2 regions of the Azospirillum baldaniorum genome follow, and region 2 is predicted to be linked to the other one. Evidence: predicted binding sites of a transcription regulator. Region 2 holds the regulator's gene; the other holds the start of a gene.
What was found. The regulator LexA, encoded in region 2, represses DNA repair genes until DNA is damaged. The targets are predictions, from matches to a motif close to ATGTTCTANTTTGGTTC.
Positions count from the first base shown of each region.

Region 1 (3,642 bases), on a different contig from region 2:
CGCTGCGCAGGAAGAGGTTGCTCAGCAACTCGATGCTGAGGGACACATCGACGCCGGGGATCGGCAGGCTTTCGAACAGTTCCGCCTGGGCCTCCGCCAAGCGGCCCAGATCGCTCAGCACCGTCGCCACCCGCAAATGAGCGAGAGCGAGCCCCAGCCGCGCCGACCGCCGGTAGGCGCGCAGAGCCCGCAGGGGATCGCCATGGGCGTACAGGGCGTTGCCGAAATTGTACCAGTATTCCGGACTGGACGGGCTGAGAGCCAGAGCGCGCCGCAGGCTGGCCTGGGCCGCGGCGTCATCGCCGCGTTCAAGCAGGGTGTTGCCCAGGTTCATGTGGGCGGTCGCCAGATCGGCCTTGACCGCGATGGCGTGGACCAGGCTGTCCACCGCCTCGTCGAGTTGGCCAACGCGGCGCAGCACCACCCCCAGATCGTGATGACCCTCGGCCAAGCCGGGATCGAGGCGGGTCGCGCGTCGCAGCGCATCGATCGCCCGCGAAGCGCCGGCATCGCCCCGGGCCTGCAAGGCGTCGCCGAGATTGCGCCAAGCCTGCGGATGGCCCGGATCGAAAAGGGTCAGCCGCCGCCATTCGGCGGTGGCCTCCGCCGGATGGCCGGCCTTGTCCAGGATGATGGCCCGGTTGACGCGCGCCTCGATCCAGCCGGGATTGATCCGAAGCGCGCGCGCGATCAGGGTCGGGGCGATGGCCGGCCGGCCGCTCTGCCACTCGGCCATGCCGATCAGATACAAGGCGTTTGGCTCGGCCGGGTCGGCCTCCAGCACCCGGCGGTAGAGGACGGCCGCCTCGGGAACGCGGCCCGCGCGATGATCGGCGAAGGCAACGGCCAGGATTTCACCGATCGTGGCCATCACCCCGTCTCCCTCAATCTTCGAACCGCAACCCGGGTTATCGACACCCGTGCGGGCATGTTCAGGCGGCCGAAGGTAGCCCAGCGACACGGAACGGTCAAAACATGGTCAGTTGATCGCCACGGGCCGGCGGGGGCTTGAAGTCGGCGCAGTTGAGGGCGGCATCGCGGGCGTTGAGGCCGAGGCGCCGGCAAGCCAGCTTGAACCGCTTCGACAACAGCTCTGCCACCGGGCCGGAGCCCTTCATGCGACTGCCGAACTGGGACTGGTACAAGTTCCCCTCGCGGCACTGGCGGATCAGGCTGAGCACGCGGTCGGCGCGGTTGGGCGCGTGCTCGCGCAGCCATTCCTCGAACAGATCGGCGATTTCCAGCGGCAGGCGCAGCAGGATGTAGTTGGCCTGCGTCGCTCCGGCCTCCGCCGCCGCGGTCAGGATGGCTTCCAGCTCATGGTCGCTGAGCCCCGGGATCATCGGGCTGGCCAGCACCGCCACCGGCACGCCGGCCGCCGTCAGCTCACGCATGGCGGCGAGGCGTCGGGCGGGCGTGCTGGCCCGCGGCTCCATCCGGCGGGCGAGGTCGCGGTCGAGCGTGGTGACCGACAGCGCGACGTTGACCAGCCCCTTGGCCGCCATCGGCGCCAGGATGTCGAGGTCGCGCAGGACCAGCGCCGACTTGGTGATGATCATCACCGGCTGGTTGAAGTCGCGGCAGACCTCCAGCACGGCGCGGGTGATGCGCTGCTCCCGCTCGATGGGCTGGTAGGGATCGGTGTTGGCGCCCAGCGCCAGCGGCTGGCAACGGTAGGATTTGGCGCGAAGCTCCGCCGCCAGAAGCTCCGCCGCTCGGGCCTTGCGGAAGATCTTCGTCTCGAAATCCAGCCCCGGCGACAGGCCGAGGTAGGCGTGGGTCGGGCGGGCGAAGCAATAGATGCAGGCGTGTTCGCACCCCCGATAGGGGTTCACCGACCGTTCGAAGATCACGTCGGGCGACGTGTTCTTCGACAGGACCGAACGGGCCGTGTCGTCGAAGACCTGGGTCGGGACGGTCTCCGTCAGCGCTTCGTTCTCGCCCCAGCCATCGTCGGCCAGCACCCGCGTCTCCCGCTCGTAACGGGAGGTCAGGTTGCTGATCGCTCCCCGTCCTTTCAGGGCCTGCCGCGGAATCTCGTCCATGGGAGGAGAATAGCGGCGCGGAAATAGAACGTAAAGGGAACAATCATCCGTCTCTTGGACGCGGGAGGGAACCGATCGCCCTTGACGGCCCGCCCCGGCGCGCCTAGCTTCCCGGTCATGACGACGCGCACGCACCACTTCAGCCGCTATTATACGCTGCTCCCATAGGGCGGTGCGTTCAGTCTTGACCATATGAACCATGCCGCCGCTGACCGGCGGCATGTGCTTCGACAGATGATCCCCGGGATGCGGCCCTTCCCTTCCGGAGATCAGCACCATGGCGACCCCCGCCGCTTCCAGCCCCTTCCAGTCCGACTTCCTGCGCGTGCTCGACGAGCGCGGATTCCTGCATCAGGGCAGCGACCTGTCGGGCCTCGACGCCCTGCTGCGCCGGGGGCCGGTCGGCGCCTACATCGGCTTCGACGCCACGGCGGACAGCCTGCATGTCGGGCATCTGGTGTCGATCATGGTGCTGCGCTGGTTTCAGAAGACCGGCAACCGGCCCGTCGTGCTGATCGGCGGCGGCACAACGCGCATCGGCGACCCCAGCTTCCGCGACACCAGCCGCCCCATGCTGGACGACGCGCAGATCGCCGCCAACATGGCCGGCATCGGCCGGGCCTTCGCCCAATACCTGTCCTTCGGTGGCGAAGAGCCGAACGGCGCGGTGATGGTCGACAACGCCGATTGGCTGGACGAGCTGCGCTACATCCCGATGCTGCGCGACATCGGGCGCCATTTCACCGTCAACCGGATGCTGAGCTTTGACTCCGTCAAGCTGCGGCTCGACCGCGAGCAGCCGCTGACCTTCCTGGAGTTCAACTACATGATCCTCCAGGCCTTCGACTTCCTGGAGTTGTCGCGCCGCCACGGCTGCCGGCTGCAGATGGGCGGGTCGGACCAGTGGGGCAACATCATCAACGGGATCGAGCTGGCCCGCCGCGTCGACGGGACGGAGCTGTTCGGCCTGACCACGCCGCTGCTGACCACCGCGTCGGGCGCCAAGATGGGCAAGACGGCGGCGGGGGCGGTGTGGCTGAACGCCGACCGGCGCAGCCCGCACGATTTCTGGCAGTTCTGGCGCAACACGGAGGACGCCGACGTCGGCCGCTTCCTGCGCCTGTTCACCGAGCTGCCGCTGGACGAGATCGTCCGGCTGGAAGCGCTCCAGGGATCGGAGATCAACGAGGCCAAGAAGATCCTCGCCCATGAGGCGACGGTCCTCTGCCACGGCGCGGAAGCGGCGGCCGAGGCCGGGGAGACCGCCCGCCGGGTCTTCGAGGAGGCCGGGGCCGGCGGCGGCCTGCCGACGGTGGAGACCGCCCGCGCCAACCTTGCCGCCGGCGTCCGGCTGGCCGACCTGCTGGCCGCCGCCGGGCTCGCCGAGTCCAAAGGGGCCGCAAGACGGCTGATCCGCGACGGCGGGGCGCGGGTCAACGGCGCCCCCGTCACCGACGAGGCGGCGCTGCTGACCGCGGCGGACCTCGACGGCGAGGGACTCATCCGCCTGTCCGCCGGCCGCAAGCGCCACGCGCTGGTCCGGGTTCGGTGAGCCGAGCCGGAGCCGGGCGCCCTCAGCGGCCCCCGGCTTCGGCCA
Region 1 is NZ_CP022254.1:978,385-982,026, forward strand. Features, by position in the region: gene Sp245p_RS18790 (tetratricopeptide repeat protein) at 1-871, opposite strand, end outside; gene Sp245p_RS18795 (PA0069 family radical SAM protein) at 969-2,045, opposite strand; gene tyrS (tyrosine--tRNA ligase) at 2,323-3,597, shown strand; gene Sp245p_RS18805 (PAS domain S-box protein) at 3,620-3,642, opposite strand, start outside.
Region 1: the regulator LexA is predicted to act here: its motif matches at 2,072-2,088, upstream of Sp245p_RS18795 (PA0069 family radical SAM protein).

Region 2 (3,642 bases):
AAGCGGCTTCACCCATTTCGACGCCGAAGGCCGCGCGGTCATGGTGGACGTGTCCGACAAAGCGGATACGGAACGCACGGCGACCGCCCGCGGCTCCGTCCTGATGCAGCCGGAAACGCTGGCGCTCATTCTCCAGGGCGGCGTCAAGAAGGGCGACGTGCTGTCGGTGGCCCGGCTGGCCGGCATCATGGGGGCCAAGCGCACGCCGGACCTGATCCCGCTGTGCCACCCGCTGATGCTGACCTCGGTCAAGGTGGACCTGACCTGCGACCCCGAGCGCAACGCCGTGGACATCACCGCCACCTGCAAGCTGAGGGGCCAGACCGGGGTGGAGATGGAGGCGCTGACCGCCGTGTCGGTCGCCGCGCTCACCGTCTACGACATGTGCAAGGCGGTGGACCGCGGCATGACCATCACCGAGGTGAAGCTGCTGCACAAGGCCGGCGGCAAGAGCGGCGAATGGGGGAGCGCGGACTGATGCTGCAGGTCGGTGAAGCCCGCGCCCGCATTCTCGCCGCCTTCACCGCCCTGCCGGCGGAGACGGTGCCGCTGCCCGACGCGCTGGGGCGCGTCCTGGCGGAGCCCGCCGTCGCCCGGCTGACCCAGCCGCCCTTCGCCGCCGCGGCCATGGACGGCTGGGCCGTCCGCTCCGCCGACATCGTCCCGGCTTCGGCGGACGCGCCGGTCACCCTGCGCCGCATCGGCGAGTCCGCCGCCGGCCACGCCTTCGCCGGATCGGTTGGAGCCGGCGAGGCCGTGCGCATCTTCACCGGCGCGCCCCTGCCCGCCGGCGCCGACGCCGTGGTGATGCAGGAGGATTGCGAGGACGCCGGGGATCGCGTGCGCGTCGGGCGCGCCGTGCCCGCGGGGCGCTTCATCCGTCCCGCCGGACTGGACTTCACCGCGGGAGAGGAGTTGCTTCCCAAGGGACGGCTGCTCACCGCCCGCGACGTCGCCCTGGCCGCCGCGGCCAACCTGCCCTGGCTGCGCGTCCACCGCCGACCGCGGGTCGCCGTGCTCGCCACCGGGGACGAGATCGCCCTGCCCGGCGATCCGCTGGGACCGAGCCAGATCGTCAGTTCCAACGCGCTCGGCCTGTGCGCGCTGGTCGCCAGCCAGGGCGGGCTCGCCCACAATCTCGGCGTGGCCAAGGACGATCCGGAGCATCTCGCCGCCATGGCCGCCGGGGCGGCCGGCTGCGACCTGCTGGTGACCACGGGCGGCGCCTCGCAAGGCGAGCACGACCATGTGCGCGATGTGCTGGGCGGGCTGTCGTTGGATTTCTACCGCGTCGCCATGAAGCCCGGTAAGCCGTTGATTTTCGGGACGGCGAGCGGCGTGCCGCTGCTCGGCCTGCCCGGCAATCCGGTGTCCACCGGGGTGGCCGCCCTGCTGTTCCTGGTGCCCGTCCTTCGCCGTCTCCAGGGGTTGCCCGCCGAGAACGCCACGCTCACGGCGCGGCTTGGCGCGCCGCTGAAGGCCAACGACGACCGCACGGATTTCCTGCGCGCCACCCTGTCCACCGGGGCGGACGGCGAGCCCGTCGCCACCCCCTTCCCGCGCCAGGACAGCGCGATGATGTCCCGGCTGGCCCGGGCCGACGCCCTGATCGTCCGCGAGCCGCAGGCAACCGCCGCCGCCGTGGGCGACCGCGTGACGGTGATCCCGCTGAGCGGCGGTGTCCTGTCGCTTTAATCCGTTCCGCACGGGAAATCCATTTGGGAGTCCTGTCCGTCGATTTGCGATTGATTTCATCCGTAGGGCTTGACGGGGGTTAAGAACCAAACTAGAACAAGATGGAACGTTTTGCTTTTGTTCCATATCTAGTGCGGAACCGGCCGGGAGGCACAAATGCTCACGCGCAAGCAGCATGAATTGCTGCTTTTCATCAACGAGCGGCTCGGACAGGGCGGTGTGTCCCCTTCCTTCGACGAAATGAAGGACGCTCTCAACCTGAAGTCCAAGTCGGGCATCCACCGCCTCATCACGGGGCTGGAGGAGCGCGGCTTCATCCGCCGCCTGCCCCACCGCGCCCGCGCGCTGGAGGTGCTGCGCCTGCCGGAGGGGCTTGAGACCGCCCGCACCCGGCCGCCGCGCGCCAAGTTCCAGCCCAACGTCATCAAGGGCGACTTCAGCTTCGCGGGACGCGAGGCGAACCCGGCGTCCGAATCCGTGCAGTTGCCGCTCTACGGCCGAATCGCCGCGGGCACGCCCATCGAGGCGTTGCGCGACGGTTCCGCCTTCGTGGACATTCCCGCCGCCATGCTCGGCATGGGCGACCACTACGCGCTGGAAGTCGCCGGCGATTCCATGGTGGAGGCCGGCATCCTCGACCATGACACGGTGGTCATCCAGCGCTGCGACAGCGCGGAGAACGGCTCCATCGTCGTCGCCCTGGTCGACGACGCCGAGGTCACGCTGAAGCGCCTGCGCCGCAAGGGCAACACCGTGGCGCTCGAACCGGCCAACGCCGCCTACGAGACCCGCATCTTCGGCGCCGACCGCGTTCGGGTGCAGGGTCGCCTCGTCGGTCTGGTGCGGAAGTACTGACGGCAGGACGCGCCGGGGCGGCGGTTCAGCGCCCCCCGGTCTTTCCATCGGACAGCGTTCCGCCCATCGTCCTTCCTCCCATCGTCCACGGGCGGTCGCCGCGTTGCCCCCGGACGGTTTCCACCCGGATGCCCTTGTCCGACAGGGTGAGCGTGTGCGCGCCCTCCCGCCGCAGTTGCCAACGGTCGATGACCAGCGGCGCCCGGCACCCGCGCGACGGGGTCGCGATCACCACCGCGTCGGCCACCGCGCAATCCTCAGTCAAGGCGTCCGGCTGGCGCAGCAGCGCCACTGTCTTCCCCTGCGCGCGGTAAAGGCATCCCAGAGCGTCGCAGCGCAGCCGCCCGTCCAGGCTGACCCCGACGAGTGGCCAGACATCCTGACCGGCTTTCTCCTCCGGCTTCTCCATGCCGTCGCGCCGCCTCCACGTGTTGGCGGCCCGCCCGTCGCTGGCGGTGGACAGGCTGAGAATCCCCTCCGCGCCGCGCACGGCCATCAGTTTTCCGTCCTCCGACACCAGAATGTCGGGCCGCAGCGCGGCGGCCGGGGCGACCAGCCCGCCGGCCAGGGCCACCAGCCCCAGCCAGCGCCAGCGTCCCGTCCAGATGGCCAGCCACAGCCCGCCCAGCGTGACCGCCGCGATGGCGGCGTCCGGCATGGCCGGCAGGAACGCCGTCGCTCCGGGCAGTGCCGCGGTCCGCTCCGCCGTTTCAATGACCAGCCGAACGCCCCAACTCATCGCCGTGACCGCCGGCCCCTCCAGCCCGAAGGGCAGCAGCAGGTAGGAGAGCAGGCTGAAGGGCATGATCCACACCGTCGTAATGGGGATCGCCACCATGTTGGAGAGCACGCCGTAAAAGGCGACCTGCTGGAAATGGTAGAGCCCGTAGGGCGTCGTCGCGACCGTCGCCACCACGCTGGAAAAGGCGATGCCGCCCAGCGCCATGACGCCCTTGCCGAGCCAGCCCATCTCGCGCCGCCGACTCACCGCCCAGGGCGTGAACCGTTCGAAGGCGGCGATCAGGGCGACGACCGCCGCGAAGGACATCTGGAAGCTGGGCCCCAGCATCCCCTCCGGGTCGTAGAGGACGG
Region 2 is NZ_CP022253.1:2,067,224-2,070,865, forward strand. Features, by position in the region: gene moaC (cyclic pyranopterin monophosphate synthase MoaC) at 1-478, shown strand, start outside; gene Sp245p_RS09790 (molybdopterin molybdotransferase MoeA) at 478-1,695, shown strand; gene lexA (transcriptional repressor LexA) at 1,852-2,550, shown strand; gene Sp245p_RS09800 (ComEC/Rec2 family competence protein) at 2,576-3,642, opposite strand, start outside.